DNA from 3 places in the Citrobacter telavivensis genome. Region 3 is predicted to be linked to each of the others. Evidence: predicted binding sites of a transcription regulator. Region 3 holds the regulator's gene; each other region holds the start of a gene.
The links. The regulator LexA, encoded in region 3, represses DNA repair genes until DNA is damaged. The targets are predictions, from matches to a motif close to TNCTGTATGTACATACAGNA.

Region 1: a site for LexA is predicted at 2,915-2,934, ahead of sulA (SOS-induced cell division inhibitor SulA). Genes of this name have one in related genera too.
Region 2: a site for LexA is predicted at 7,088-7,107, ahead of sbmC (DNA gyrase inhibitor SbmC). Genes of this name have one in related genera too.

Annotation. Positions count from the first base shown of each region.
Region 1 is NZ_JBGUBF010000001.1:848,725-859,428, reverse strand. Features, by position in the region: gene yccS (YccS family putative transporter) at 1-2,155, shown strand, start outside; gene ACERJC_RS04015 (TfoX/Sxy family DNA transformation protein) at 2,109-2,738, opposite strand; gene sulA (SOS-induced cell division inhibitor SulA) at 2,956-3,465, shown strand; gene ompA (porin OmpA) at 3,822-4,877, shown strand; gene matP (macrodomain Ter protein MatP) at 4,957-5,409, opposite strand; gene ACERJC_RS03995 (AAA family ATPase) at 5,595-7,355, shown strand; gene fabA (bifunctional 3-hydroxydecanoyl-ACP dehydratase/trans-2-decenoyl-ACP isomerase) at 7,424-7,942, shown strand; gene rmf (ribosome modulation factor) at 8,038-8,205, opposite strand; gene pqiC (membrane integrity-associated transporter subunit PqiC) at 8,462-9,025, opposite strand; gene pqiB (intermembrane transport protein PqiB) at 9,022-10,662, opposite strand; gene pqiA (membrane integrity-associated transporter subunit PqiA) at 10,667-10,704, opposite strand, start outside.
Region 2 is NZ_JBGUBF010000001.1:1,997,818-2,008,521, forward strand. Features, by position in the region: gene ACERJC_RS09600 (1-propanol dehydrogenase PduQ) at 1-10, shown strand, start outside; gene ACERJC_RS09605 (4Fe-4S dicluster domain-containing protein) at 7-1,362, shown strand; gene pduT (propanediol utilization microcompartment protein PduT) at 1,365-1,919, shown strand; gene pduU (propanediol utilization microcompartment protein PduU) at 1,919-2,269, shown strand; gene pduV (propanediol utilization protein PduV) at 2,274-2,726, shown strand; gene ACERJC_RS09625 (acetate/propionate family kinase) at 2,711-3,925, shown strand; gene ACERJC_RS09630 (L-threonine kinase) at 4,017-4,883, shown strand; gene ACERJC_RS09635 (DUF496 family protein) at 4,918-5,253, opposite strand; gene ACERJC_RS09640 (FUSC family protein) at 5,414-6,472, opposite strand; gene sbmC (DNA gyrase inhibitor SbmC) at 6,598-7,071, opposite strand; gene dacD (serine-type D-Ala-D-Ala carboxypeptidase DacD) at 7,194-8,366, opposite strand; gene sbcB (exodeoxyribonuclease I) at 8,606-10,030, shown strand; gene tsuB (thiosulfate utilization sulfurtransferase TsuB/YeeD) at 10,066-10,293, opposite strand; gene tsuA (thiosulfate utilization transporter TsuA/YeeE) at 10,309-10,704, opposite strand, start outside.
Region 3 is NZ_JBGUBF010000006.1:57,127-67,830, forward strand. Features, by position in the region: gene malK (maltose/maltodextrin ABC transporter ATP-binding protein MalK) at 1-954, shown strand, start outside; gene ACERJC_RS20220 (maltoporin) at 1,029-2,354, shown strand; gene malM (maltose operon protein MalM) at 2,547-3,491, shown strand; gene ubiC (chorismate lyase) at 3,672-4,169, shown strand; gene ubiA (4-hydroxybenzoate octaprenyltransferase) at 4,182-5,054, shown strand; gene plsB (glycerol-3-phosphate 1-O-acyltransferase PlsB) at 5,189-7,609, opposite strand; gene ACERJC_RS20245 (diacylglycerol kinase) at 7,780-8,148, shown strand; gene lexA (transcriptional repressor LexA) at 8,272-8,880, shown strand; gene dinF (MATE family efflux transporter DinF) at 8,965-10,290, shown strand; gene ACERJC_RS20260 (CsbD family protein) at 10,421-10,630, shown strand.

The DNA.
Region 1 (10,704 bases), on a different contig from region 3:
TCCCCTGCTTCGTCGCTATACCTGGAACAGCACCTGGCTGTATTACGTGCGAATTTTTATCGCTCTCTGCGGAACCACCGCGCTGCCCTGGTGGCTGGGCGATGTCAAACTGACCATCCCCCTGACGCTGGGAATGGTGGCGGCGGCGTTGACCGATCTGGACGATCGGCTCGCGGGCCGTCTGCGAAACCTTATCATCACGCTCATCTGCTTTTTTATCGCCTCCGCCTCGGTCGAGTTGTTGTTTCCCTACCCGTGGCTGTTCTCCATCGGACTGACTATCTCCACCAGCGGTTTTATCCTGCTCGGCGGTCTGGGTCAGCGCTACGCAACGATTGCCTTCGGCGCGCTGCTGATCGCGATTTACACTATGCTCGGCGCGTCTCTGTACGCCCAATGGTATCAGCAACCGCTTCTGCTGCTGGCAGGTGCAATCTGGTATAACGGATTAACGCTTACCGGCCATCTGCTGTTCCCCATTCGTCCCCTGCAGGACAATCTGGCGCGCAGCTATGAACAACTGGCACACTTTCTGGAGCTAAAATCGCGTCTTTTTGACCCGGATATTGAAGACGAAAGCCAGGCGCCGCTTTATGATTTAGCACTGGCCAATGGCCAACTGATGGCGACGCTGAATCAGACAAAAGTGTCCTTGCTGACCCGGTTGCGCGGCGACCGGGGACAACGCGGCACGCGGCGTACTCTGCATTATTACTTTGTGGCGCAGGATATTCATGAACGCGCCAGTTCCTCGCATATTCAATACCAGACGCTGCGCGACCATTTTCGTCACAGCGACGTGATGTTCCGCTTTCAACGTCTGATGTCGATGCAGGGGCAGGCCTGTCTGCAACTGTCACGCTCGATTTTGCTACGCGTCCCCTACCAGCACGATCCACATTTTGAACGCGCTTTCACGCATCTTGATGCAGCGCTTGAGCGGATGCGGACAAACGGTGCCTCCGCCGATCTGCTGAAAACGCTGGGATTCTTACTGGCTAATTTGCGCGCTATCGACGCGCAGCTGGCTACGATTGAATCCGAGCAAGCTCAGGCCATGTCGCGCAATGAATCAGAAAGCCAGCTTGCCGATGACAGTCCGCACGGGCTCAGCGATATCTGGCTGCGGCTGAGCCGCAACTTCACCCCGGAATCCGCGCTGTTTCGGCATGCGGTCAGGATGTCTCTGGTCCTGTGCGTCGGCTATGCGATCATTCAGATAACCGGTATGCATCACGGTTACTGGATCCTGCTGACCAGCCTGTTTGTTTGCCAGCCTAATTACAACGCCACGCGACACCGTCTGGCGTTGAGGATCATCGGGACGCTGGTCGGGGTCGCGATTGGTATCCCGATTTTATGGTTCGTTCCGTCACTGGAAGGCCAGCTCATTCTCCTGGTGATCACCGGCGTCCTGTTCTTTGCCTTTCGCAACGTCCAGTATGCCCATGCGACCATGTTTATTACGCTGCTGGTCCTGCTGTGCTTCAATTTGCTCGGCGAAGGGTTTGAAGTCGCCCTCCCCCGAGTGATTGATACGCTCATCGGCTGCGCCATTGCCTGGGCGGCGGTAAGTTTCATCTGGCCTGACTGGCGTTTTCGTAATCTCCCGCGGGTGATGAAAAGAGCAACCGACGCCAACTGTCGCTATCTGGACGCCATTCTGGAACAGTACCATCAGGGACGCGACAATCGACTGGCATACCGCATTGCTCGCCGCGATGCCCATAACCGCGACGCAGAGCTGGCCTCCGTAGTGTCGAACATGTCCAGCGAACCCGATGTGACGGCACAGACGCGTGAGGCAGCGTTCCGTTTGCTCTGTCTCAACCACACATTCACCAGCTATATCTCCGCATTAGGGGCGCATCGTGAGCAACTTACCAACCCCGACGTGCTTGCATTACTGGACGATGCGGTCTGTTACGTCGATGATGCGCTACATCATCTCCCGGCCGACGAAGAGCGCGTGCAACAAGCGCTGGCTGAACTGAAACAGCGCATCCAGCATCTTGAGCCGCGCCCGGACAGCAAAGAACCATTGGTGATTCAGCAGGTCGGTTTGCTGGTGGCCCTGCTGCCGGAAATGGGTCGACTACAGCGACAAATCACTCAATCTTCTCCGGAAACATCGACACCGGCGAAAGCGACTTAACCCACAAAGCAAGCTCCTGGCGGCGTATCGCCGGGAGCGCAGCTTCATGAATGCCATAAATGGCGCCTTCAAGATTAAACAGAACCTTGTCGGTAATGGACTTATTAATCTGTCGAAGCCGCAGCCAGCACATTTTGGCCCCCAGCATTCGCAGGGTGGCGACGTCGTAGATCCCCGCTTCATTCAGTAAACTTTCCAGATGAAAAGTCATATTGGGGAGATCCTTAAGCCGCTGCTGTGAACAACGGGTCAACTTCTCCTGCAACGCGGCATCCAGTGAAAACTTCGATAACTGGATCAACTGCTGCTGGTCGCGCCACAAACTGTCATCAACCTGATAATAGTTGAGCATGACCGGACGTCCGCGTTTGAGAAATGTCAGCCAGACAGGGGAATGTTGCACGCAATACTGTACGCTTTGCTCACAGGCACGAAGATAAAGCTCACCATTCGCGACCATCGCAAAGACGGTATTCTTGATAGTCAGACTGTAGCTGCCGAACAGTGAACGGAAATGAATCCTCCCCAGAGAAGATAAATATTCCTGTGATTTATAGATCCTGTCATAGGAGTGTACTTTCATAAAATTCCCTGTTAAATCATAAACTAAAAGAATGATTTGTCGTCACGGATCCGTTACAGACGAAAATAGGCAACTTATTCTCAGGGGGCAAGTTGTATTTCGTTTTTACCGCAACCATGAATAAAAAATGCGAGTCTGTTTCCGAAAATAAAGTTGATCTTTCACGACATCAGGGTTACTGTACATCCATACAGTAACTCACAGGGCTGGATTGATTATGTACACTTCAGGCTACGCAAATCGTTCTCCGTCATTCTCTTCCACATCGAACACGATGGCGCGCGTCTCTTCTGAGAAAGTGTCCACCGGGCTTATCAGCGAAGTGGTCTATCGTGAAGACCAGCCCATGATGACGCAGTTACTGCTGTTACCGCTTCTTCAGCAGTTAGGTCAACAATCGCGCTGGCAGCTCTGGCTGACGCCGCAGCAAAAACTGAGCCGTGAATGGGTTCAGTCTGCCGGCCTTCCGCTGACCAAAGTGATGCAAATTAACCAGCTTTCCCCCTGCGATACGCTGGAATCGATGATTCGCGCATTACGCACGGGCAATTACAGCGTGGTGATCGGCTGGCTGACAGAAGAATTAACAGATGAAGAACATGCTGAATTGGTCAGGGCGGCGGATGAGGGAAACGCGATGGGATTTATCATGCGTCCCGTGAATGCTCAGACTCATGCCACGAGACAGCAAACCGGGCTAAAAATTCACTCGAATTTGTATCATTGAGTGAAATTAGGATTTATCCTGGAATTTTTTTTGCCCCCGAGACCTTCGCATTGAGGACTAACGTTTTTTTTCGGTGAACGCTTGGCGGACGCGGTTCCCGCGAAATCGGGGGGAAGATTTTGATGCACGAAATGTTAAATATTATGTATACAAGCTTTTTTTTTTCATATGCCTGACAGAGTTCACACTTGTAAGTTTTCAACTACGTTGTAGACTTTACATCGCCAGGGGTGCTCGGCATAAGCCGCAGATATCGGTAGAGTAACTATTGAGCTAGTCCCCCGGTGAAGGATTTAACCGTGTTATCTCGTTGGAGATATTCATGGCGTATTTTGGATGATAACGAGGCGCAAAAAATGAAAAAGACAGCTATCGCGATTGCAGTGGCACTGGCTGGTTTCGCTACCGTGGCGCAGGCCGCTCCGAAAGATAACACCTGGTACACTGGTGCTAAACTGGGTTGGTCCCAGTACCATGACACTGGTTTCATCGACAACAACGGTCCGACCCATGAAAACCAACTGGGTGCCGGTGCGTTCGGTGGTTACCAGGTTAACCCGTATGTTGGCTTTGAAATGGGTTACGACTGGTTAGGTCGTATGCCGTACAAAGGTGACAACATCAACGGTGCTTACAAAGCTCAGGGCGTTCAGTTGACCGCTAAACTGGGTTACCCAATCACTGACGATCTGGACATCTACACTCGTCTGGGTGGTATGGTATGGCGTGCAGACACCAAGTCTAACGTACCTGGTGGCGCATCTACCAAAGATCACGACACTGGCGTATCCCCAGTATTCGCAGGTGGTGTTGAGTACGCAATTACTCCTGAAATCGCTACCCGTCTGGAATACCAGTGGACCAACAACATCGGTGACGCTAACACCATCGGTACTCGTCCAGACAACGGTCTGCTGAGCGTAGGTGTTTCTTACCGTTTCGGTCAGCAGGAACAAGCTGCTCCGATCGTAGCTCCGGCTCCGGCTCCGGCTCCAGAAGTACAGACCAAACACTTCACCCTGAAGTCTGACGTTCTGTTCAACTTCAACAAAGCCACTCTGAAACCAGAAGGCCAGCAGGCTCTGGATCAGATGTACAGCCAGCTGAGCAACCTGGATCCGAAAGACGGTTCCGTAGTGGTTCTGGGCTTCACTGACCGCATCGGTTCTGACGCTTACAACCAGGGTCTGTCTGAGAAACGTGCTCAGTCTGTTGTTGATTACCTGATCTCTAAAGGTATCCCGGCTGACAAAATCTCCGCACGTGGTATGGGCGAATCCAACCCGGTTACTGGCAACACCTGTGACAACGTGAAAGCTCGCGCTGCACTGATCGACTGCCTGGCCCCGGATCGTCGCGTTGAGATCGAAGTTAAAGGCGTCAAAGACGTTGTAACTCAGCCGCAGGCTTAAGTTTCCGTCTAATAAAAAACCCCGCGCTGCGGGGTTTTTTTTTCGTCTGTTATCGACAGGATGGTTGTAACGTCGCGGACTACTCTTTGCCCAACAACGCCTGCAGGTCCTGCTTCAGTGAAGACATCTTGTTGGCATACTTCTCTTTATTCTCTGCATCTTCAATTAGCTGCACCACGGTCTCTGATAACGTCTTACCGCGCCGCTGCGCCAGTCCGGCCAGTCGCTGCCAGACGATAAACTCCAGATCGATAGATTTCTTTCGCGTGTGCTGATGCTCGGCATTGAAATGACGTTTACGCCGCGCACGTATCGTCTGCTTCATGCGGTTTTGCAGCGCAGGATTCATATGTTCATCAATCCAGAGATTGACCCGCACCGGTTCATTTTCCAGCGTAAGCAACAAATCCACGGCTTCCTGGGCAGCACTGGCCTCCACATAACGGGTAATTAATTCCCCTTCGCGGTGCTTCTTCACCAGGTACTTCCACTTCCAACCGCTTTCAAGATTCTCAAGTTGTTGATATTTCATGGCGATCTCAATGTTACCGTGTCACTCCTATCAGAATATCAGCTTTTTCAGCATCTGAAGAAAAGAATCTTCAGGCTGTGAGCCACTCTGCACGCTCCTGCGCGTTTAGCGTCGCTTTCCACGTGTGAAGCGCGGACGGTTACGCTATAATCGCGTCTTTTACAACAGACTATAAAACATCAACTTTGACCATTACGAAACTTGCATGGCGTGATCTTGTCCCTGATACCGACAGTTATCAGGAGATTTTTGCACAGCCACATGTCACTGAAGAAAACGACACATTACTGAGTGATACTCAACCACGCTTACAATTTGCCCTGGAGCAATTGTTACAACCCAGAGCCACATCCCCTTTCATGCTGGCCAAAGCGCCTGAAGAGCTTGAGTATCTTAATCTTCTGGCCGATGCCGCACGTGCCTTACAGCACGACACCGGTCGCCTGACTGGAGGTCACTACGAGGTTTCGGGCCACACGATTCACTATCGTGACGCTGAGCGGGCTGAAGACAATTTTGCCACCTTATCACAGGTGGTGATTGCCGACTGGGTTGAGGCAGAACAGCTGTTTGGCTGCCTGCGTCAATTCAATGGCGACATCACGCTGCAGCCCGGACTGGTTCACCAGGCCAATGGCGGCGTGCTGGTTATCTCCCTGCGCACCCTGCTTGCACAACCGCTGCTGTGGATGCGCCTGAAGGCCATTGTCAGCCGCGAACGCTTTGACTGGGTAGCCTTTGATGAGTCCCGCCCGCTGCCGGTCTCCGTGCCGTCTATGCCGCTTAAACTGAAGGTGCTGTTAGTTGGTGAGCGCGAGTCGCTGGCGGATTTCCAGGAAATGGAACCTGAACTGGCCGAGCAGGCTATTTATAGCGAATTCGAAGATAACATGCAGATCGTGGATGCAGAATCCATGACGCAGTGGTGTCAGTGGGTGACGTGGACTGCGAAACGTAATCAGTTACCTTACCCGGCGCCCGATGCCTGGGAAGTACTGGTTCGCGAAGCAGTGCGTTATACCGGCGAACAGGATACGTTACCGCTCAATCCGCTGTGGATCATCAGGCAGTTCACGGAAGTCGCGCCGCTGTGCGAAAGTGAAACCTGCACGGGTGAACAGCTCAGCCTGATGCTTGCCCAGAGAGAGTGGCGCGAAGGATTCCTGGCCGAACGCATGCAGGATGAGATCCTCCAGGAACAGATCCTGATCGAAACAGAGGGTGAGCGCGTTGGTCAGATCAACGCCCTGTCGGTGATTGAATTTCCCGGCCACCCGCGCGCCTTCGGTGAACCTTCACGTATCAGTTGCGTCGTGCACATTGGCGATGGTGAGTTCACGGATATTGAGCGGAAAGCCGAACTTGGCGGTAATATTCATGCTAAGGGAATGATGATCATGCAGGCGTTCCTGATGTCGGAACTCCAGCTCGAGCAACAACTCCCCTTCTCGGCCTCGCTGACGTTTGAACAGTCCTACAGTGAAGTTGATGGCGACAGCGCTTCCATGGCAGAACTGTGCGCACTAATAAGCGCGCTGTCCGATGTGCCAGTTAATCAGAGCATCGCCATTACCGGTTCGGTCGACCAGTTCGGTCGCGCTCAGCCCGTTGGCGGTTTAAATGAAAAAATTGAAGGCTTCTTCACGATTTGCCAACAGCGCGAACTGACGGGTAAGCAAGGGGTCATCATCCCCTCTTCCAACGTCAGGCATCTTAGCCTGCAACCCGCGCTGCTACAGGCCGTTGAAGAAGAGAAGTTCACTATCTGGGCGGTAGATGACGTTACCGACGCGCTGCCGCTGCTGTTAAATCTGCTGTGGGATGGTGAAGGCCAGACAACGTTGATGCAGACTATCCAGGAGCGTATCGCCCAGGCGACGCAACAGGAAGGACGTCACCGTTTTCCGTGGCCGCTGCGTTGGCTGAACGGGATTCTTCCGAACTGATCGGACTTGTTCAGCGTACACGTGTTAGCTATCCTGCGTGCTTCAATAAAATAAGGCTTACAGAGAACATGGTAGATAAACGCGAATCCTATACAAAAGAAGACCTTCTTGCCTCTGGTCGCGGTGAGCTGTTTGGTGCGAAAGGCCCGCAGTTGCCTGCACCGAGCATGCTGATGATGGACCGTGTCGTCAAGATGACCGAAACGGGCGGTAACTTCGACAAAGGTTATGTTGAGGCAGAGCTGGATATCAATCCGGATCTTTGGTTCTTCGGATGCCACTTCATTGGCGATCCCGTCATGCCGGGTTGCCTGGGGCTGGACGCAATGTGGCAGTTGGTTGGATTCTACCTCGGCTGGCTCGGCGGTGAAGGCAAAGGCCGTGCACTGGGCGTAGGCGAAGTGAAGTTCACCGGTCAGGTACTGCCTACTGCCAGGAAAGTGACCTATCGTATCCACTTCAAGCGTATCGTGAATCGCCGCCTGATCATGGGCCTGGCGGATGGCGAAGTGCTGGTGGATGGGCGTCTGATCTATACCGCAAACGATCTGAAAGTGGGTCTGTTCCAGGACACCTCTGCATTCTGATGCCTGACCCGGTAAAGAGCCAGTGTGCCGTTTATCACAGGTTATAAAAGGCGAAACCTCCGCACTGCGGAGGTTTCTTTTTTAAAGAGACAGAATCAGGCCATTACCACCCTGTCAGCCATGGCTTCTCGCCAGCCTCCCAGCCAATACGATCTCTGATTCAGCGTCTGATAGGGACACATTTCTTTCGAACGTCCGGCAATACCGGCCTGATAACCACGTTGATGTGCCCGTTCCAGGCGATCTCGTTTTTGTCTCTTCATGCCTCGTTTCCCTCATACTTATATCTGGTGGAAAAGATAACAGTGATTACGAAGTGTGCAATCACACTAAACGAATACCGCGAATCCCCTGTTCCGTCAATGTACAAAATTCACACGGGTGTCATATTTGTGAGCTAGCGAAAAACTCAGTTGTACAAAAAATGTGAGCCGGAACAAGTTCCTGGGTCATCCTGCCGGTAAAAAAAAACCGCCCCAAACACGCGGTCTGAGACGGTTTTATTTACAAAAATTTAAACTATGGAATGCGCTTCAGCTCCTGGGCGATCGCCGCAGCTTCCTGGTTCCAGACGGTTGCCAGCACTTTCACCATCTCATCGTAACCATCCTGCGTCTGAATGGCTTCAATGTGGAACGGACGCTTGATGAGACGTCCCTGGTGGTTAAGCAGCCACTCACCGCTGACCACCACCTTACCATCATAACGACCGTGGAAGCCGGTTACCGTTACGTTGAGCGTATCCTGCACGCTGCCCAAAGGTTGAGAGGCCACTACCCAACCTGGCAGTTGCGTACTCAGATTGGCAACCAGCGTATTACGCAATTGCTGATCCAGCGGGCTGGCCCACAAATTGTTATTGGCGATCGCGTACTTCACATCGCTGGTCTGATAGACCACGCCATTGCCAGCCAGATAATCTGGCACCGCAACCTGCTCGACCCACAGCAGACGGTTGCCCTGGTTTGCGGTACTTTGCACGCCCCCTTGCGCAACAGGGAGCTGATAATAGCTTTTATTCTCTCCACTGGAGCTGCACGACGTCAGCCAGAACGCCATCGCCACCACTAGCCACTTTTTCATTGTTTCGCCCTCTTCGGCTCTGGATCTTTCTTGTCCTTCGCTTCAAACACCAGCGCGTTGCTCTTCTCATTCAGCGTTTTCAGCACCGGCTGTAGCTCGCGGAGTACCTGATCAAGACGTTGCATATCGGCCACCATCTTGTTGTAGGCTGCGGAGCCCGGCTGGAAGCCCTGCATGCTGCGGTTCAGTTCACGTAACGTGTTCTGCATATCCGCCGGCAACTGTTGCATCGACTGACTGGAGGTAATCTTGTTCATGTTATCCAGCGTCGTTTGCAGATGTTTCATCGTGCGCTGGCTTTCACTCAACGTATTGGTAGCCTGCTCAATCATCGGGTTCAACGGCAGATTGTTGATCTTATCCAGCGCTTCCATCAGTCTCTGCTGAATTTGCGCCAGACCTCCGCTCACCGTCGGGATGATCTGATAACCGTTAAACTCGCGGATACCGGTAAGCGGTGGCTCTTTCGGATAGAAGTCCAGATCGACATACAGCGCCCCGGTCACCAGGTTCCCGGTTTTCAGCGAGCCGCGTAAGCCCCGTTTCAGCAGTTCGGCCAGATGTGCACCCACGTCCGTATCTTCACCAAGCTGTGCTTTCAGCCGCTCAGGTTCAATGCGCACCAGCACCGGAATGCGGTAATCGTTGTTAAATACCTGGCGCATATTCGGCGCAAAGAACGGCACTTTACTCACCGTCCCCAGACGAATACCGCGGAACTCCAGCGGCGCGCCCGGTTGCAGACCCCGGATCGAATCTTTGAAGAACATCAGGTAATCGATGTGTTCGGTGAACAGCGAATCCTGAATACTTTTCGGATCGTCATACAGGCTGAAGGCGGCCTTCTCGGCAACCGGCTGACCCTGTTCAAGCCCTTCAGGCACGTCAAAGCTGACGCCCCCGCCAAACAACGTTGTCAGCGATCCCATCTCTACCCGCATCCCGGCAGAAGTCAGATCGACCGCAATCCCGCTGTCTTTCCAGAAACGGACGTTGCTGGTGACCAGACGATCGTTTGGCGCATTGATGAACAGTTGATAGCTGATGCTGCGTTTTTGCGGATCAAAAGTGCTGGTTTCTACCGATCCGACGCGATAGCCACGGAACAGAACCGGATCGCCCGGACTCAGTTGCCCGGCTTTTTTGCTGTCGAGCACCACGCGGATCCCTTTGGCATCCGGCGGCGCCAGCGGCGGCGAATCCAGCAGCTCATACTTTTCCAGTCTGTTGCCTTTATTACCCGGTTGCAGTTCGATGTAGGCGCCAGAAAGCAGCGTGCCTAAGCCGCTGATCCCTTCGCGTCCAACCTGCGGCTTCACCACCCAGAACACGGAGTCTTTGTGCAGCAGTTTTTCCATACCGGCATTCAGGCGCGCTTTGATTTCAACGTGCGTCAGGTCGTCGGTCAGCGTGGCGCTTTCGACCACGCCCACGTCAACGCTGCGGCTTTTAATGGTGGTTTTTCCGCCCTCAATGCCCTCGGCATTAGTGGTAATCAGGGTCACTTCCGGTCCCTGATGGCTGTAGTGATAGAACAGAACCCATGCCCCAATGAGCGCAGTGACGATGGGAAAAATCCACACGGGAGACCAGTTTTTTACCTTCTGGATTTTGGCTTCCCCACTTTTAGATTCCATGTTGTCAGGACTCCTCATGGTCTGGTTCTGGTTCACGATCCC
Region 2 (10,704 bases), on a different contig from region 3:
GTTGCTATGAATACCGCCCTGAATGATGAACTGGCCACACTGAATGCGCAGACCCTCGTCGAGCGCGTTCGCGCGGCAGGCATTGTGGGGGCCGGCGGTGCCGGCTTTCCGACGCATGTCAAACTCCAGGCTCAGGTGGAGATTTTCCTGGTCAATGCTGCCGAATGCGAGCCGATGCTGAAAGTCGATCAGCAACTCATGGCGCAGCAGGCGGCGCGTCTGATTCGTGGCGTACAGTATGCGATGAAGGCCACCGGAGCCCGCGAAGGGATTATCGCCCTGAAAGAAAAGTACCAGCCAGCGATTGCCGCCCTGACGCCGCTGTTGCCTCCGGCGATCAGGCTTCACATTCTGCCCGACGTCTATCCGGCGGGAGATGAAGTTCTGACGATCTGGATGGCAACAGGTCGTCGCGTTCCCCCCGCCGCCCTGCCGGTCAGCGTGGGGGTGGTGGTCAACAACGTACAAACCGTACTGAATATCGCCCGCGCGATCGAGCAGCAGTATCCCGTGACGCGCCGTACGCTCACGATTAACGGTGCCGTTGCCCGCCCACAGACCGTAACCGTCCCCATCGGCATGTCCTTACGCGACGTGCTGGAGATGGCTGGCGGCGCAACCATCGACGATCCGGGATTTATCAACGGCGGACCAATGATGGGAAGCCTGGTGACGTCGCTGGACGCGCCGGTCACGAAAACTACCGGCGGACTGCTGGTGCTGCCGAAATCACATCCGCTGATTCAGCGGCGTATGCAGGATGAGCGTACCGTGCTGTCGGTGGCGAGAACCGTTTGTGAACAATGTCGCCTGTGTACCGATCTCTGCCCGAGGCATCTCATCGGTCACGAACTCTCTCCGCATCTGCTGGTGCGCGCAGTCAATTTCCATCAGGCCGCCACACCACAACTGCTGCTCAGCGCCCTCACCTGTTCCGAATGTAACGTCTGTGAAAGTGTGGCCTGTCCGGTAGGTATTTCACCCATGCGGATTAACCGCATGCTGAAACGCGAACTGCGCGCCCAAAATCAGCGCTACGAGGGCCCGCTCAATCCGGCTGATGAGATGGCGAAATACCGTCTGGTGCCGGTTAAACGACTCATCGCCAAACTGGGGCTAACGCCGTGGTATCGGGAAGCGCCGTTAGTCGACAGCGAGCCCGTTGTTGAGAAGACGACGCTGTTGCTGCGCCAGCACATCGGCGCCAGCGCGGTGCCCTGCGTTCAGAAAGGCGAGCGCGTCGCGCGTGGTCAGTGCGTTGCTGAAACTCCGCAAGGCGCACTCGGTGCGCCTGTTCACGCCAGTATTGACGGCATTGTCTGTGAGGTAACAGATCAGGCCATTATCGTTGTAAGAGGGTAACCATGTCTCAGGCCATAGGTATTTTAGAACTCACCAGCATTGCCAAAGGGATGGAAGCGGGCGATGCCATGCTGAAAAGCGCCAATGTGGATCTGCTGGTCAGCAAAACCATTTGTCCGGGTAAATTTTTACTCATGCTGGGCGGCGACGTTGGCGCGGTACAACAGGCGATCGAAACCGGAAACGCGCTCGCTGGCGAAATGCTGGTCGACAGTCTGGTGTTGCCCAACATTCATGCCAGCGTGCTTCCCGCAATCAGCGGCCTGAACAGCGTGGATAAACGTCAGGCGGTGGGGATTGTCGAAACCTGGAGCGTAGCGGCCTGTATCAGTGCGGCTGACCGGGCGGTGAAGGCGTCCAACGTGACGCTCGTGCGCGTTCATATGGCGTTCGGCATCGGCGGCAAATGCTACATGGTGGTCGCAGGCGACGTCTCCGATGTCAACAACGCGGTCACGGTTGCCAGTGAGAGCGCGGGTGAAAAAGGTCTGCTGGTTTATCGTTCGGTGATCCCACGCCCGCACGACGCGATGTGGCGTCAGATAGTGGAGGGATGATGGAAAGACAACCGACCACGGATCGCATGATCCAGGAGTACGTACCGGGCAAACAGGTCACGCTGGCACATCTGATTGCGAACCCCGGCAAAGATCTGTTCAAGAAACTGGGATTGCAGGACAGCGTCTCGGCGATTGGCATTCTCACCATCACGCCAAGTGAAGCTTCCATTATTGCCTGTGACATCGCAACGAAATCCGGCGCAGTAGAGATAGGTTTTCTCGACCGTTTCACCGGTGCGGTGGTGTTAACCGGCGACGTGTCGGCGGTGGAATACGCCCTGAAGCAGGTAACGCGCACGCTTGGTGAAATGATGCGCTTTACAACCTGTTCCATCACGCGGACGTAGCGTTATGCAACGCATGATGTTGATTGGCCCCAGCCAGTGCGGTAAGACCTCGCTGACGCAGTGTCTGCGCGGCGAGGCTCTCGAGTATCAGAAAACGCAGGCGATTGTCTGGTCTGCCGAAACCATCGACACCCCTGGCGAATATCTGGAAAACCGTTGTCTGTACAGCGCACTGCTGGCAAGCGCCTGCGAGGCGGATGTCATTGCGCTGGTGCTTAATAGCGATGCGCAGTGGTCACCTTTCTCCCCCGGCTTTACTGCACCGATGAACAGACCGGCATTCGGCGTGGTGACCAAATCAGATTTAGCGAACCCGCAGAAAATTGCGCAGGTCACCGGGTGGCTGGAGCAGGCCGGCGCACGGCGCGTCTTCGTGACCAGCGCCGTCAACCGTTCCGGTCTTGATGAACTGTTTGCCTTTCTGAACCAAAAGGAATCTTCATGTCTCACAAAATAATGGCGATCAACGCGGGCAGCTCGTCCCTTAAATTTCAGTTGCTGGACATGCCGCAGGGCGATTTGCTGTGTCAGGGGCTCATTGAGCGTATCGGCCTGCCGGATGCCCGGATCACCCTGAAAGCGCAGGATCAAAAATGGCAGCAAACCACGCCGGTTGCCGATCATCGTGAGGCGGTAACCCTGCTTCTCGAAATGCTGATTAGCCACGATATTATCACCAGCCTGCAGGATATCGAGGGTGTCGGCCATCGCGTGGCGCATGGCGGGGAATCGTTTAAGGATTCCGTGCGCGTGACCGATGAATCGCTGGCGGAAATTGAACGCCTTGCCGAACTGGCGCCCTTGCATAACCCGGTAAACCTGCTTGGCATCAACGTGTTTCGCCAGTTGCTGCCCGACGTACCTTCAGTTGCCGTTTTTGATACCGCGTTTCATCAAACGCTGGAAGAACCCGCCTATATCTATCCGCTTCCGTGGCGGTATTACGCTGAGTTTGGTATCCGCCGCTACGGTTTTCACGGGACCAGCCATAAGTATGTCAGTGCGACACTCGCCGAAAGGCTTGGCGTACCGCTCAGCGCACTGCGCGTCGTGTGTTGTCATCTGGGCAACGGCAGCAGTATTTGCGCGATTAAGGGCGGAAAGTCGGTTAATACATCGATGGGCTTCACCCCGCAGTCTGGCGTGATGATGGGAACCCGCAGCGGGGATATCGACCCGTCCATCTTACCCTGGGTTGCCCAGCGTGAAGGCAAGACGCCACAGCAGCTCAATCACCTGCTGAACAATGAATCCGGGCTGCTTGGCGTTTCGGGCGTCTCGCATGACTATCGTGACGTTGAGCAGGCTGCTGACGCCGGGGATCCCCGCGCGGCGCTCGCACTGTCGCTGTTTGCGGAGCGTATTCGCGCCACGATTGGCAGCTATATAATGCAAATGGGTGGACTGGATGCGCTGGTGTTTACCGGTGGTATCGGGGAAAACTCGGCGCGCGCCAGAGCGGCAATCTGTCAGAACCTGCACTTCCTGGGTCTTGCCATAGACGAAGAGAAGAACCAACGGAATGCAACCTTTATTCAGGCGGAAAACGCGATCGTCAAAGTGGCGGTCATCAACACCAATGAAGAGCTGATGATAGCCCAGGACGTGATGCGGATTGCTCTCGCAGAATCAGAAACTTTCGCCGTGTCGGCCTGAGTTCGCGCCGCACAAATTGCGGCAAATCATGGTAATAGCGAAATCGCCATGACACTATGCGCCGAGGATTGTCGAGCAGAAAGGTGATAACGTGGCTGTTGCGCAGTGCCCCGCGTCATGCGGAGAGCTTATTCAGGGCTGGATTATGGGCAGCGAGAAACTGGTCTCCTGCCCGGTTGACTGGTACAGCACCGTCGAGGTCTGTACCGGTTCTCCTTTAGCGGACGAGCGCCCTCTTTCGCGGGCGATGGTCAACCGACTCCTTGAACACTGGAACTACCCCGCGCACCTGAGCCAGGATATTCGTGTTTCGATCCATTCAACTATCCCGATTGCAAAAGGTATGGCCAGCAGTACGGCGGATATCGCCGCAACAGCCGTCGCTACTGCGCAGCATCTCGGTCATCAACTGGATGAATCCACGCTCGCGCAACTTTGCGTCTCGCTGGAACCGACTGACAGCACCGTTTTTCAACAGCTGACGCTGTTTGACCACAACGACGCTTCGACGCAAATCCCCTGCGATTCTCAACCCGCGCTGGACCTCCTCGTGCTGGAAAGCCCGCAAACTTTACGCACCGCCGACTATCACCGCATTCCGCGGCAGGCCGGTTTGCATGCTGGCGCGCCTGCGCTGAAGCGGGCGTGGGAAAAAGTACAGGAAGCTTGTGCGGAGCAAAATCCGTATCGCATGGGAGAAGCGGCGACGCTGAGCGCCATCGCCAGCCAGATGCTGTTGCCGAAACCCGATTTCGATGCGCTATTGTCGCTGGTTGAAGAGTGCGATTTATACGGCGTGAACGTGGCGCACAGCGGCAGCGTCGTCGGACTGATGCTCGACAGACAGCGACACGATGTGGACTATGTTAAGTGGCTACTGGCAAAAAACAGACTGACCGAACACTGGCCAGAACAGCACCTGTTACGGATGGTCAGCGGCGGCGTAAAACGTCAGTGAGGATCGCATTGCGAATCCTCACTGCACACAAACGTTACTCCGCTTTCGCGTCGCCGTTTTTCATTTCGCCCATTGCTTTCAGCTTTTTGGAGATGTCGCGGCGTTCTTTGGAGATCTCTGCATTTTTGATGATGTAGTCATCAACGCGATCTTCATAGTCGCTTTTCATGCTGGCGATGATGCCCTGAATAGCTTCAACGCTCATACCCGGCTTGATGTAATCGCTCAGGTTGTCCAGCAGCAGAACACGTTTCTGGTTGTCACGGATCTTTTTCTCAACGTCCTGGATTTCACGCTGCAGTTTGTTTTTACGACGGAACAGACGGACAAATTCCAGCACGTCCTGGAAAGATGGCTTGGTAGTTTCCATTTTTACACCCCTGATAATGTGAGAGTCGGATTCGTTTAAACGATAGGGCTAACATTACTTTTCGCAGCCACAAATGACAATGGCTTCATTCTGGTTTCCATCATACCCTTATTCCTTGCTGAATCGAAGCAGCAGCGGCAGCATTCCCCTTACCTGCTTTTTATTTGCGCAGTGCGCGGCAGATAAGATGCGACAGCAGCTCCAGTTGACGGGCGGTTTCCAGACTGAGCCAGACATAGCCATGAATCGGCGTTTCGGCCACATTATGTTCATCATGCTGGCGTATCAGCGTGCGCAGTTCGTTAACGGTCTCATTCAGTTTTTCACTGTTCGCGAGAATCGGTTGCGGGTTGCCTTCAAACAACGCATGCGCAATCGTCAGTAGCGCCTGCTGGGTCATTTTCTGCGTTTCCCGCAGCGTATGGGCGTTGAGCATGACAAAATGGCTCTCACGGGTCGCCCACAGGGCATTGATCTGCAATTCGAGCATGCAGACCAGGTTACGGTTGACGGTCTGAATGGCTTCAAAAATAGATTTCTGGATGCGCGTTTCTTTGCTCGCGGGAGTGATAAGCCCGCGCATTTTTACCACGTCAGCCAGGAGCTGTTGCAGGTGTTTATCCAACCGAGGACGTTCTAACAGATTGGGCGACAGTGCAGCCTGATACACCCGGTTATAGGCCGTTACGCAATGTGCCAGTTGGATTCGCCAGTGGATAAAGGCGCGCTGCGGCCAGATTCCGGTGAACAGCATGGCGAGAAGCGACCCGAGAATGACATCGCCGCCGCGCCAGAGCGCGGTCTCCATATCGCCTGCAGGAGCGCCCACCACCACGGCCAGCGTGATGCCAATTAAAAGCGCCTGATACGGTTTTTTACCTAACGCGAGCCATCCACACAGGAACATGGCCGCCGCACACCAGAGCAGCATCAGCGGCAATGAGAAAAGCTCGAGGCGCAGCGCCACCAGCCCCAGCGCCGACCCGAGGATCGTGCCACCGATCCGTTCATACGCGCGGGGAACCACGTTTCCCCAGAACGAGATTGGCCCCATAATCACCACCAGCGTAATCAGAGGCCACGTCCCTTCAGGAATGTTAAACAGGCGAACAAGTAAAAAGGTCAGGATGAAGGCCAGCGCGATGCGAATACCATGCACAATGCGGTAATGGCGATACAGGCGGATTTCAAATGGACTCAGTGACTTATCGGCACGCACTCACGCACTCCGTCAGGCAAAGACAAAAACAGATTGTACCTGTTTTTACGCGCAGAAGATCACCGCAGCGGACAGGACATCTCGCTAAGCGTAGTCGCTCAGCGCCGGTCCGCCTGGTTTTATGCTTACTTCGTGACAGGTTGCACCGAGATATACATCTCGATATCCCAGTAACCGTCTTCGCAACCGTTGTTCAGATAGACTTCAAAGCAGGGTTTGCATGTCATTTCATACTTTTGATCCTGCATCAGGCTATTAAATAACTGATGCCATGGCGTCGCAAAGTCACCATTGTCAACACGCGCAACCGCCGTCGCATATTGACCGCCATCGATTTCACTGAGCGTCACGCCTTCGCTGTTTTCCGGTATGACAAAATCAGCGGGCACCGAAACGACCGTACTACAGCGCAGTTTTTCGGCAGGCACTTCATCTGGATTGTCGAAGTAAACGGCGATCCATTCTTGCGTCACAACCTGCTTGTCATCCACCCACATCATCAACTGGTCAAAGCCTTGTTTCACCGTTTGTTCCCACGGTCCCACCAGGTGGAAACCTGCAACGGTACGCTTGTCAGCGTGTCTGATCTCGTAGTTCATGTTGCCTCCATTGTTACACTGTATTTATATACAGTGTAACTAAGCCTGAATAACAGCCACAAGAGATTTGTGATTATTATGTGAGCAGAGCCGAACTCCTGCCAGTCTCCTGCCAGCGATCGTCAGGCTTTATGATGAAAATAATCACTCAGACGCGAAAGGACGCCCCCCTTGCCTACCGCTTCCAGCGTCACCAGAGGCCAGTGGGCGACCAGTTTGTCACGGTCGTAGAGCTCAATTTCTCCGACCCGCTGATGCGCGGCGAGCGGTGCTTCCAGTTCCTTCTTATCCAGGATGTACTTCGCTTTGATGTTCGGGATTTCCGCCTTCGGCAGCGCCATCCAGAAATCTTGTTCGGTGCCTAACGCGATGTTCTCTTTATCGCCGTACCAGATGCGCTCCGTCCCAACCTGCTTACCGCTGCGCAGGATCTGCACCGTGTCGAAATGTTGTTGCCCCCAGAGGAGCAGTTTGCGGGCCTGCTCCTCACGCCCTTTCGGGCTATTCGCCCCCATAACAACGGCAATCAGTCGGCGCTGGCCATCCACCGCAGAGGCAATCAGATTGAAGCCCGCGCCCGAGGTGTGACCGGTTTTTAGCCCATCAACGTTCAGGGTTTTGTCCCACAGCAGCCCATTACGGTTCTGTTGCGTAATGCCGTTCCAGGTGAGACTTTTCTCGCTGTACATATGATAGAACTCAGGCTCGCCATGAATGATGGCCCGGGACAATACCGCCAGATCGTAAGCCGAGCTGTGCTGACCGGGGGCATCCAGCCCGTGAACCGTCTCAAAATGGGTATCCTGTAAATTGAGCTTCTTGACGTAATTATTCATCATGGCGACAAACTGCGGCTGTCCACCGGCAATATAGTCAGCCAGCGCAACGCAGGCGTCGTTACCGGAATCGACAATCAATCCACGGCTTAAGTCGCGCACGGATACCCGATCTCCTTCTTTGAGGAACATGAGCGAGGAGCCGACGAAAACCGGATTGTCTTTTGCCCACGCGTCGCGTCCCACCGTGACCATGTCATCCGGCGTAATGCGCTGGCTGTCAATGGCGCGGTCGACCACATAACCGGTCATCAGCTTGGTCAGGCTGGCAGGATTGCGCTGCTGATGTTCATTACCCGCAGTGAGGATTTGCCCCGTGGTGTAATCCATAAGCACCCACGAACCGGCCTCAATGCTGGGAGGAGGGGGCGCAAAACTGGCCGAACTCGCGGCAAAAGCAGAAGCGAGATGAATCGCGAGTAAAGAAGCGGCAATAAACAGACGGGGTTTCAACAGCATGTCCTCAGGTGTTCCAAAAGAGCCGTCCTTTTTACGGAAAACTGGCAAAACAAACAGGGATTAATTGCAAGGAAATGTGACTTATCGCATAGTTTTCTCTCTTTCGTTGTTATGAACGCGTTTCCGGTCGCGAGTTTCTTTATTGCTTCACGGCGAGTCAGGCTGATTACCGCGTCGAACTTTGGTACTCTGTGCAGTCCAGGCAGCGCGCAACCAGAAGTCACGGAACCCACTTATTTATGAATGACGGCAAGCAGCAACCCACCTTTCTCTTCCACGATTACGAAACCTTTGGCATTCACCCGGCGCTCGACAGACCAGCGCAATTTGCCGCCCTGCGTACCGATAGCGAATTCAACGTTATCGGCGAGCCAGAGGTGTTTTACTGCAAACCGGCGGATGACTATTTGCCTCAACCAGGTGCTGTGATGGTCACCGGAATCACCCCACAGGAAGCGTGGGAGAAAGGTGACAATGAAGCTGCGTTTGCCGCGCGGATCCACGCACTGTTTACGGTGCCGAAAACCTGCATTATTGGCTACAACAACGTGCGTTTCGACGACGAAGTCACGCGTAACGTGCTGTACCGCAACTTCTACGATCCTTACGCGTGGAGCTGGCAGCATGATAATTCACGCTGGGATCTGCTGGACGTCATGCGCGCCTGCTATGCCCTGCGCCCGGAAGGCATCAACTGGCCGGAAAATGACGACGGGCTCCCCAGTTTTCGCCTGGAGCATCTGACGAAAGCGAATGGTATCGAACACAGCAATGCGCACGATGCGATGGCGGACGTCTATGCCACCATTGCCATGGCACAACTGGTGAAGTCACGTCAGCCGCGTCTGTTTGAGTATCTCTATACGCACCGCAACAAGCACAAGCTGGCCGCGCTGATAGATGTGCCGCAAATGAAGCCGCTGGTGCATGTTTCCGGTATGTTTGGCGCATGGCGCGGCAATACCAGTTGGGTTGCGCCTCTGGCCTGGCATCCGGATAACCGCAATGCGGTGATTATGGTTGACCTGGCCGGTGATATTTCGCCGCTGCTGGAACTGGACAGCGACACCCTGCGCGAGCGTCTGTATACCGCCAAAGCCAGTCTGGGCGATAACGCCGCCGTTCCCCTGAAACTGGTACACATCAACAAATGTCCGGTGCTGGCGCAGGCGAACACGTTGCGCCCGGAAGATGCTGACCGTCTGGGCATTAATCGCCAGCACTGCCTCGATAATTTGAAAGTACTGCGTGAAAATCCGCAGGTGCGTGACAAAGTGGTCGCCGTCTTTGCTGAAGCGGAACCATTCACGCCGTCTGACAACGTCGATGCCCAGCTCTATAACGGCTTCTTCAGCGATGCTGACCGGGCGGCCATGAAGATTGTGCTGGAAACCGACCCGCAGAATCTGCCGGCACTGGATATCACCTTTCTCGATCCGCGTATTGAAAAACTGTTGTTCAACTATCGGGCGCGTAACTTCCCCGGAACGCTGGATGAAGCAGAACAGCAGCGCTGGCTGGAACACCGTCGCCAGGTCTTTACGCCGGAATATTTACAGCACTACGCCGATGAGTTGCAGGTGTTATATCAGGAATATGCGGATGATAAAGAGAAGCAGGCGCTACTGAAGGCGCTGTGGCAGTACGCGGAAGAGATTGTCTGAGATTCGCCCTCCGCGCCACGGCGGAGGGCCTGTTATCACGCTTTCTGTACGGTGATGCTCCAGGCGGCATCGCCAACCTGCTGATAATCTGTAATCGCATGCCCTTCCTGTGCAGCCCATTGAGGGATCGCTTCGGTCGCCTGGGTGCAGTCAAACTCAATCACCAGTTCGTCACCGCTCGCCATCTCGGCCAGCGCGGCTTTTGCTTCAATCAGTGGAAACGGACAAACCTGCGTGACCACGTCCAGTTTTTTAATTGCCATCATTAATCCTTACACTTAATTTGCCGCAGCGCTTGCCAGACGGGCTTTACGCTGCGGTCGTACAAACACAATCCACGACGCGGTCCAGACGCCAAGGATCATAAATACCAGGCCAATCCAGCCCTGCCAGGTCATCATCGCCGTCATCACCAGACCATTGCCGATAGAACAGCCGCCGGCAATGCTGGCGCCAAAGCCCATCAGGATCCCGCCGAAACCGCTGCGCAGCGTCGTTGGCGCATCGGCTGCCCGTACACGGAATTCACGACTGGCTTTTGCCGCAATGAACGAACCGAGGAAAATCCCCAGCACCAGGAAAACGCCCCAGTTGAGGAATTTGCTGTCTCCTGCCACCAGAAACTGCAGGATGTTAGCCGTCGGCGAGGTGATCCCAAGCCCAAACATACGCCC
Region 3 (10,704 bases):
GAAACAATTACCAGCGGGGACCTCTATATTGGGGAAACCCGCATGAACGATATCCCACCCGCGGAACGTGGCGTCGGTATGGTCTTCCAGTCCTACGCGCTCTATCCCCATTTATCCGTTGCCGAAAATATGTCGTTTGGCCTGAAACTGGCGGGCGCGAAAAAAGAGGTGATGAATCAGCGTGTTAACCAGGTTGCGGAAGTGCTGCAACTGGCGCACCTGCTGGAGCGTAAACCGAAAGCCCTCTCGGGGGGGCAGCGCCAGCGCGTGGCGATTGGCCGTACGCTGGTGGCGGAACCGCGCGTGTTCCTGCTCGATGAACCTCTCTCTAACCTCGATGCCGCGCTGCGTGTGCAGATGCGCATCGAGATCTCCCGTCTGCATAAGCGCCTTGGGCGCACGATGATCTACGTTACCCACGATCAGGTCGAAGCGATGACGCTGGCCGACAAAATCGTGGTGCTGGACGCGGGTCGCGTCGCGCAGATCGGTAAACCGCTGGAACTATATCACTACCCGGCAGACCGCTTCGTCGCGGGCTTTATTGGTTCGCCGAAGATGAATTTCCTGCCGGTGAAAGTCACCGCGACGGCCATCGACCAGGTCCAGGTTGAACTACCGAACCGTCAGCACGTCTGGCTGCCGGTCGACAGCCGTGATGTGCAGGTGGGCGTAAACATGTCGTTAGGTATCCGTCCTGAACACCTGTTACCCAGTGATATCGCCGATGTCACGCTGGAAGGCGAGGTTCAGGTCGTCGAACAGCTTGGTCACGAAACACAGATTCATATCCAGATCCCCGCCATTCGTCAAAACCTGGTGTACCGCCAGAACGACGTGGTGTTGGTAGAAGAGGGCGCCACATTCGCTATTGGCCTGCCGCCAGAGCGTTGTCATCTGTTCCGTGAAGATGGCACTGCATGTCGTCGGTTGCATAAAGAGCCAGGCGTTTAAGGTGTCCCATTAAAAAAAAGCGCAAAGCCCTACGGTGAAGCGTTCAAAGAAAAGCAATGATCTCAGGAGATAGAATGATGATTACTCTGCGCAAACTCCCCCTGGCGGTTGCCGTCGCAGCAGGCATTATGTCTGTTCAGGCAATAGCAGTGGATTTCCATGGTTATGCTCGTTCCGGTATCGGCTGGACGGGTAGTGGCGGCGAACAACAATGTTTCCAGGCAACCGGTGCTCAAAGTAAATACCGTCTTGGTAACGAATGTGAAACCTATGCGGAACTGAAACTGGGTCAGGAAGTGTGGAAAGAGGGTGATAAGAGCTTCTATTTTGACACCAACGTTGCCTACTCTGTAGCACAGCAAAATGACTGGGAAGCCACTGACCCGGCGTTCCGTGAAGCTAACGTACAGGGTAAAAACCTGATCGACTGGCTGCCAGGCTCCACCATCTGGGCAGGTAAGCGCTTCTATCAGCGTCATGACGTTCACATGATCGACTTCTACTACTGGGATATCTCGGGTCCTGGCGCCGGTCTTGAAAACATCGACCTGGGCTTCGGTAAGCTGTCTCTGGCTGCCACCCGTTCTCAGGAAGCGGGCGGCTCGTACATCTTTAGCAGCAACGATGTCTATCGCGATTACAAAGACACCGCCAACGACGTGTTCGACGTGCGTTTAGCTGGTCTGGAAACCAACCCGGACGGCGTGCTGGAGCTGGGTGTTGACTACGGTCGCGCGAACAAAACGGACGGTTACAGCTATGCCGACGGCGCCACCAAAGACGGCTGGATGTTCACCGCTGAACATACCCAGAGCATGCTGAAAGGCTACAACAAGTTTGTCGTTCAGTACGCGACTGACGCAATGACCACCCAGGGTAAAGGGATCCCACAGGGCTCCTTCACGGGTAATAGCTACAATCCTGATACTGAAATCGGCGTAGTTAACAACGAAATCAACAACAACGGTTCTCTGGTGCGTATCCTCGACCACGGTGCGATCTCCCTGGGCGACCGTTGGGATCTGATGTACGTCGGTATGTATCAGGATATCGATCGTGACGATAACAACGGTTCAACCTGGTACACCGTGGGTGTGCGTCCGATGTTCAAATGGACACCGATCATGAGCACCCTGATGGAAGTCGGCTACGACAACGTGAAATCTCAGCGTACCGACGACACCAACAACCAGTACAAAATCACCCTGGCGCAACAATGGCAGGCTGGCGACAGCATCTGGTCTCGCCCGGCTATCCGTGTCTTCGCGACCTACGCGAAGTGGGATGAAAAATGGGGTTACGACAACGGCATCGCCTACAGCGATACCAGCGCGCATACCTTCAGCCGTGGTGACAACGATGAGTGGTCCTTCGGTGCCCAGATGGAAATCTGGTGGTAATCCAGCACTAACCTGACGTAACGAGGGGCGAAAGCCCCTCCCAAACTGCTGCAATGCCCGATGGCGCAAGCTTATCGGGCCTACGGCACCAGTTTGTAGGCCGGATAAGGCGTCCGCCGCCATCCGGCATCATCTGGTTTAGCGCGCTATTGCCTGGCCACCGCTGAACCCACGCTTTCTGAGGTGATAACAATGAAAATGAAGAAAAGTCTCGTCGCCCTTTGTTTATCCGCAGGGTTATTTGCCAGTGCGCCGGGCATCAGCCTGGCTGACGTTAACTATGTGCCGCAAAATACCAGCGCTGCGCCGACGATTCCGACGGCTGCGCTCCAGCAGTTAACCTGGACGCCGGTTGACCAGTCCAACACGCAAACGACGCAGCTTTCGACTGGCGGTCAGCGTCTTGACGTGGCCGGAATTTCCGGTCCGGTTGCCGCCTACAGCGTACCGGCGAACATTGGGGAGTTAAACATCACGCTCTCCAGCGAAGTGAACAAACAGACCAGCGTATTTGCGCCCAACGTCCTGATTCTTGATCAGAACATGACGCCTTCTGCGTTCTTCCCGAGCAGCTATTTCACCTACCAGGAGCCCGGCGTGATGAGCGCGGATCGCCTGGAAGGGGTTATGCGCCTGACGCCAGCGCTGGGCCAGCAGAAACTTTATGTTCTGGTCTTTACGACCGAGAAAGATCTCCAGCAGACCACCAAACTGCTCGACCCGGCGAAAGCCTATGCCAAAGGGGTGGGTAACTCTGTTCCGGATATTCCGGATCCGATTGCCCGTCATACCACCGACGGCCTGCTGAAGCTGAAAGTGAAAACCAACAGCAGCTCCAGCGTGCTGGTGGGGCCACTGTTTGGTTCTTCCGGCCCAGGTCCGGTGACGGTGGGGAATACTGCCGCCCCTGCGCCGACCTATGCTGCACCTGTTGCCGCGCCGGCGGTGGCTCCTGCACCTGCCAAGAAAAGCGAGCCGATGTTGAATGACACCGAAAGCTACTTTAACAAAGCGATTAAAGACGCCGTTGCCAAAGGCGACGTTGATAAAGCGCTGAAACTGCTTGATGAAGCTGAACGTCTGGGATCGACATCTGCCCGTTCCACCTTTATCAGCAGTGTAAAAGGCAAGGGGTAATGTTCTCCCCACATTGCTGATTTGCAACAACTGGTGCGTCATCTGGCGCACCTTTTTTTTAGCATTTCCTGCGACTTGTTACGCTTCTGTTGCGCAACAGATCACTTAATTATGTTTCCATCTCCCGTAAGCTCTTTTCTGCGATACAATGCCTTTCAGTTATGAAACGGAGAGTCAGGCATGTCACACCCCGCGTTAACGCAACTGCGTGCGCTGCGCTATTTTGAAGAGATCCCCGCCCTGGACCCAGAACAGCTCGACTGGCTGCTACTGGAAGATTCCATGACAAAACGTTTTGAGCAGCAGGGAAAACGGGTCACTGTGACACTGATCAGGGAAGGATTTGTGGGTCAACATGAGGTGGTGGAAGAGCTAACCCGACTGCCAAAAGAAACCCGCTACTGGCTGCGTGAAATCCTGTTATGTGCCGATGATGAACCCTGGCTGGCCGGACGCACCGTGGTGCCCGAATCCACGCTGTCTGGCCCTGAGCTGGCCTTACAAAATTTGGGCAAGACCCCGCTGGGGCGTTATCTGTTTACATCATCGACGTTGACCCGAGATTTTATTGAAATTGGTTGTGATGCCGGGCTGTGGGGACGCCGTTCCCGACTGCGACTGAGCGGTAAGCCGCTGATGTTGACCGAACTGTTTTTACCCGCATCACCGTTGTACTAAGAGGAAAATAAAATGGAGTGGAGTCTGACGCAGAATAAGCTGCTGGCGTTTCACCGCTTGATGCGTACGGATAAGCCCATCGGCGCCTTACTGCTGCTCTGGCCGACGCTGTGGGCGCTGTGGGTGGCGACCCCTGGAGTCCCTCAATTGTGGATCCTGGCGGTGTTTGTCGCCGGGGTCTGGCTGATGCGTGCCGCCGGATGTGTGGTTAATGACTATGCCGATCGGAAATTCGACGGGCACGTTAAACGCACGGCGAACCGCCCGTTGCCCAGCGGCGCGGTGACGGAGAAAGAGGCCCGGACGCTGTTTGTCGTGCTGGTGGTGCTCTCGTTTCTACTGGTGCTGACGCTCAATACCATGACCATTCTGCTGTCAATTGCGGCGCTGGCGCTGGCGTGGGTCTATCCGTTTATGAAGCGCTACACCCATCTACCGCAGGTGGTGCTGGGGGCGGCGTTTGGCTGGTCGATTCCGATGGCCTTCGCGGCGGTGAGTGAATCGGTACCGTTGAGCTGCTGGCTGATGTTCCTGGCCAACATTCTGTGGGCGGTGGCCTACGACACGCAGTACGCGATGGTTGACCGCGATGACGATCTGAAAATCGGCATCAAATCGACCGCCATTCTGTTTGGCGAGCATGACAAGCTGATCATCGGTATCTTGCAGGTGGCGGTGCTGGCGCTGATGGCCCTGATTGGTTGTCTGAACGGCCTGGGGCTGGGCTATTACGGGTCTGTACTGGTCGCTGGCGCGCTGTTTGTCTGGCAGCAGAAGCTGATTGCCAACCGCGAACGTGAAGCGTGCTTCAAAGCGTTCATGAACAATAACTACGTGGGACTGGTACTCTTTATCGGTCTGGCGATGAGTTACTGGCACTTATAAAGCATCTTGTCCGATGGCGCTGCGCTTATTGGCCTACCAGACGGTAAGCCGATGTAGGCCGGATCAGGCGGAACGCCGCCATCCGGCAATCTGACATAAAAAAAGCCGGTCATCTCGACCGGCTTTTCTATGTATTACTCGCCTTGTGTTGCGCTCTCAATCGTCAGGCGCACATCCGACGTGATGAGCTCCGCCAGCATCTGATACACCTTCATCGTTTCGCCCGGTTCCGCATCGCCGGTATCGCTGATGTAACCCTCGTCACGCAGGGTCAGCACCAGTGAGCTGAACACCGCCTTGTCGAAGAATTCCGGTGCGTTGATACCGTGCAGCACGGACAAACGCTGCGCCACGGTGCGGCTTTCTTTCTCCAGCGTCCCGCGGTTGATAGACGGGTTGGCGCTCAGCAGCCAGAAGGTGATGGCATAGCGTTGCAGCGTTTCGCGCGCGCCCGCCGCCAGCAGTTGCAGCGTGCGGGAGTGGGCCGGGTTGATATGCAACTCGTCGTCCTGAACGGTAATCAGCCCCTGACGCTGCATTTCAGCCGTCAGCGCGTCAATCACGCCTGCCAGTTCATCACGCTCCCAGCGCAGGAACAGTTCGGCTTTCAGCATCGGGTAGAGCACGTCAACGTGTTGCAGCAGCGCTTCGCGGGAAATATGACGATGCTGGGTGACGATCGCCGCCATCAGTGAAGGCAACACCAGCATATGCGCGATGTTATTGCGATAGTAGGTCATCAGCACCGCCTGCTCGCGCGGCAGAATGATGATATCGCCAATGGTATCCTTCTCGACTTCGAACTTGTTCATCTGCAACGCGTGATCGATAAGATCGTCGGCGCTGACAGACGGTACGGTCGAATCAGAGGAATACGGCACATTGCGCATCAGATCCAGATAACAGTTGAGCTGCTCGGTCAGTTGCTCGCGGGTCAGCGAACGCTGACGAGAAGCTAGCAGCGCGGTGCAGCACAGGTTCATGGCGTTTGCCGCACCCGCGTTGTTAATACGCACCATCAGCTCTGCCGCAATCCCGTTCACCGTTGGCGTCAGCCAGGCTGGACGCACGGCTTCGATGGGATCGATAGACTCGCGCCACTCCGGCACGTGGTGATTCAGGTATGTCATCAACGGCATCGGCTCGCCAAAGTTCACGTAGCCCTGACCGAGATTACGCAGCTTGCTCAAGCCACGCAGCATCTGCGGCAGACTCTCTTTCTCTTTGGTTGCCCCGCGCAGCTCTTTGGCATAGGTTCCCACTTCCATCACGTGTTCGTAACCGATGTAAATCGGCACCAGGGTGATCGGACGGGTGCCACCGCGCAGCATCGCCTGGATAGTCATCGACAGCGTGCCGGTTTTCGGATCCAGCAGACGACCGGTACGGGAACGACCGCCTTCGACAAAGTATTCAACCGAGTAGCCGCGGCTGAACAGTTCGCCCAGATACTCACGGAAGACGGTGGAATAGAGCTTATTGCCCTTAAAGGTACGACGAATGAAGAACGCGCCCAGGCGGCGGAAGATCGGGCCTGCCGGCCAGAAGTTCAGGTTGATACCCGCGGCAATATGCGGCGGCACCAGCCCCTGGTGGTAGAGCACGTAAGAGAGCAACAGATAGTCCATGTGGCTGCGGTGGCAGGGAACATAGACAATTTCGTGCCCGTCGTGCGCCAGCTGGCGCACGCGCTCAGCGTTGTGAACGTTAATCCCCTGATAGAGCCGGTTCCAGGTGAAGCCCAGGATACGGTCAGTCAGGCGAATCATCTCGTATGAGAAGTTGGCGGCGATCTCTTCCATCAGCGCAATCGCGTTTTGCTGCGCCTTTTCATGGGAGATTTTCTTGCTGCGCGCTTCATCTTCTACCGCGCGGGCAATCGCTTTGGACGCCAGCAGCTTGTTGAAGAGATCCTGACGTGCAGGCAGACGTGGCCCCACAGCAGCCAGTCGCTGACGGGCAAAGTGCATACGCGCCACGCGTGCCAGTTTCTGCGCAATGATTTTATCCGTGCCGTGCTCATCGGCCATGCGGCGCAGGGAGACGGAAGGAGAGAAACGGACAAAGCTGTCGCGACCCAGCCAGGAGACGGCAACGAATTTCTGGATGCCGTTAAGCATACGCAGCGGCGGGTTAACCTCACCCTTCTCGCGACCCGGTGAGCGTCCAAACATCACCGACACCGGCACCATTTGCACATCCAGATCCGGATTGCTGCGATGCAGGTCGAGATAGTTATGGAACAGCTTAATGGACTCTTCTTTCGGCGTGTAATAGGTGAACACCCGCGGTCCGCCGTGAATGAACACATAGCGCGGTAACTGCGTGCCATCGATCTCCAGCGGCTCTAATGGGTCGGGGAGATCGTGCGCCAGGCATTGCGCGCGCAGCGTCAGCAAGTCCGCTTTGGAGTTGTACGGTAAAACGTACATAATTGGACGAGAGGTATCGAGTCCTAACTCCGGGGCAGGATCTGCCGGAATAGACTTGCTTTTTACCAGTACGCTTAATGGTAAATTCAGGATTTTGTAGTAAATTCGTGGCCAGCCGGACATAAACGATGTAAAGCCTCTGGTTAATAATGCAATTGCGTTGCAAGGATATCAGAAAGTCATGTGAATTTCTGGTGTATCCCGTCATACTTCGCGCCGCGTTGCCTTAACTCGAATCACATGAGTTAACAAGACAATGTCATTGACGCCAATAATGCAAAAAGGTTCTTTTAATGGCTAATAATACCACTGGATTCACCCGAATTATCAAAGCCGCAGGCTATTCCTGGAAAGGTTTTCGCGCCGCGTGGATTAACGAGGCCGCGTTCCGTCAGGAGAGCGTGGCGGTTTTGCTGGCCGTGGCTATCGCCTGTTGGCTGGATGTGGATGCCATTACGCGCGTGCTGTTGATTGGCTCCGTCATGCTGGTCATGATTGTTGAAATCCTGAACAGCGCCATCGAGGCCGTGGTGGACCGTATTGGTTCTGACTATCACGAACTCTCTGGTCGCGCAAAAGATATGGGCTCGGCGGCGGTGCTGCTCTCTATCATTGTGGCGCTGATCACCTGGGGCATCCTGCTGTGGACACATTTTCGCTAAGGTTTTTTCGACCCTGATTCCATAACAAGTTAAATCTGCTGTTGAATGTGCAGTTTGTGGTTCCAAAATCACCTTTAGCTGTATATACTCACAGCATAACTGTATATACACCCAGGGGGCGGAATGAAAGCGTTAACGGCCAGGCAACAAGAGGTGTTTGATCTCATTCGGGATCACATCAGCCAGACAGGTATGCCACCGACGCGTGCAGAGATCGCACAGCGTTTGGGGTTCCGTTCCCCAAACGCGGCTGAAGAACACCTGAAAGCGCTGGCGCGTAAAGGAGCAATTGAAATCGTCTCCGGCGCTTCTCGCGGCATTCGACTGCTGCAGGAAGAAGAAGAGGGTTTACCACTCATCGGTCGTGTTGCGGCGGGCGAACCCTTGCTGGCGCAGCAGCACATTGAAGGCCATTATCAGGTGGATCCGTCTTTGTTTAAGCCGAATGCCGATTTCCTGCTGCGCGTCAGCGGAATGTCGATGAAAGATATCGGCATTATGGATGGCGATTTGTTGGCGGTACACAAAACCCAGGATGTGCGTAATGGCCAGGTGGTTGTGGCGCGTATCGACGACGAAGTGACGGTCAAACGCTTGAAAAAACAGGGCAACAAAGTTGAGTTGCTGCCTGAAAACAGCGAATTTAAACCTATCCTGGTTGACCTTCGCGAACAGAATTTCACCATCGAAGGATTGGCCGTTGGCGTCATCCGTAACGGTGAATGGCTGTAGTATTCCTGTAGGCCGGATGAGGCGTTTACGCCGCCATCCGGCACTCTCACCACTCTCGTTATAACCTCTTCTCAGGCTCGCTCCATGCCGTTTTTTGCTTCTGCTGACAAAGCGCTCTGGCGTCTCGCCTTACCGATGATTTTCTCCAATATCACCGTTCCGCTGTTGGGACTGGTGGATACGGCGGTCATTGGTCACCTGGACAGCCCCGTGTATCTCGGCGGGGTGGCGGTGGGGGCGACGGCAACCAGTTTTCTGTTCATGCTCCTGCTCTTTTTACGCATGAGCACGACCGGGTTGACGGCGCAGGCGTTCGGTGCGAAGAATCCTCAGGCGCTGGCGCGGGCTCTGGTGCAACCGCTGATCCTGGCGTTGGGCGCAGGGGCAGTGATTGCGCTCTTTCGTACACCGATTATCGATCTGGCGCTGCACATTGTGGGTGGTAGCGAAGCGGTGCTGGAACAGGCAAGACGGTTTCTGGCCATTCGCTGGCTGAGCGCCCCGGCATCGCTGGCGAATTTGGTACTGCTCGGTTGGTTACTGGGCGTACAGTACGCGCGTGCGCCGGTGATCCTGCTGATTGTCGGCAATATCCTGAATATTGTGCTCGACCTCTGGCTGGTGATGGGGTTGCACATGAACGTGCAAGGGGCCGCGCTGGCGACGGTGATCGCGGAATATGCGACGCTGCTGATCGGTTTGCTGATGGTGCGCAAGGTGTTGCACCTGCGTGGCGTCTCCCTCGTTATGCTCAAACAGGCCTGGCGGGGAAACATTCGTCGTCTTCTGGCGCTCAATCGCGACATCATGCTGCGTTCACTGCTGCTGCAACTCTGCTTTGGCGCTATCACCGTGCTGGGGGCCAGACTGGGCAGCGATATCATCGCCGTTAACGCCGTATTGATGACGCTGCTGACGTTTACGGCCTATGCGCTGGATGGCTTTGCTTACGCCGTGGAGGCGCATTCCGGTCAGGCCTATGGTGCCCGCGACGGCAGTCAGTTACTGGAAGTCTGGCGTGCCGCGTGCCGTCAGTCTGGTATCGTCGCGCTGCTGTTTTCACTGGTTTATTTACTCGCCGGCGAACCGATCGTTGCGCTGCTGACATCACTACCGCAAATCCAACAACTGGCCGATCGCTACCTGCTCTGGCAGGCGATTTTGCCTCTGGTCGGCGTCTGGTGCTATCTGCTGGATGGCATGTTTATCGGCGCAACGCGGGCGGCTGAAATGCGCAACAGCATGGCGGTGGCCGCCGCCGGGTTTGCGCTGACGCTATTCGCGCTACCCGTGTTGGGTAATCACGGTTTATGGCTGGCGTTGGCGGTATTTCTGGCGCTGCGTGGGCTGTCATTAGCCTGGATCTGGCGGCGTCACTGGCGAAACGGAACCTGGTTTGCTGTCTCGTAATGGTTAAAGATTCTGAATAGTGAATTTAACCCAGAATCTATGACTACACTTAATCTCACGTCCAGCAGAAAACGAACGCAGTTGGGCGGTTTACTCTCACTATTCACAGCCTAATAAAGAGGACGTTATGATGAATAAAGACGAAGTCGGCGGTAACTGGAAACAGTTCAAAGGTAAAGTGAAAGAGCAGTGGGGCAAACTGACCGATGACGATATGACGGTCATTGAAGGTAAGCGTGATCAGCTGGTGGGTAAAATCCAGGAACGTTATGGTTACGCGAAAGACCAGGCGGAGAAAGAGGTCGATAGCTGGGAAAAACGCAACGACTATCGCTGGTAATCCCCCCTCTTACCCGTGAGTACAAGGATGTACACCCCTCTGTTTGCTTCGGGCGGCATCGCGTGCCGCCCACG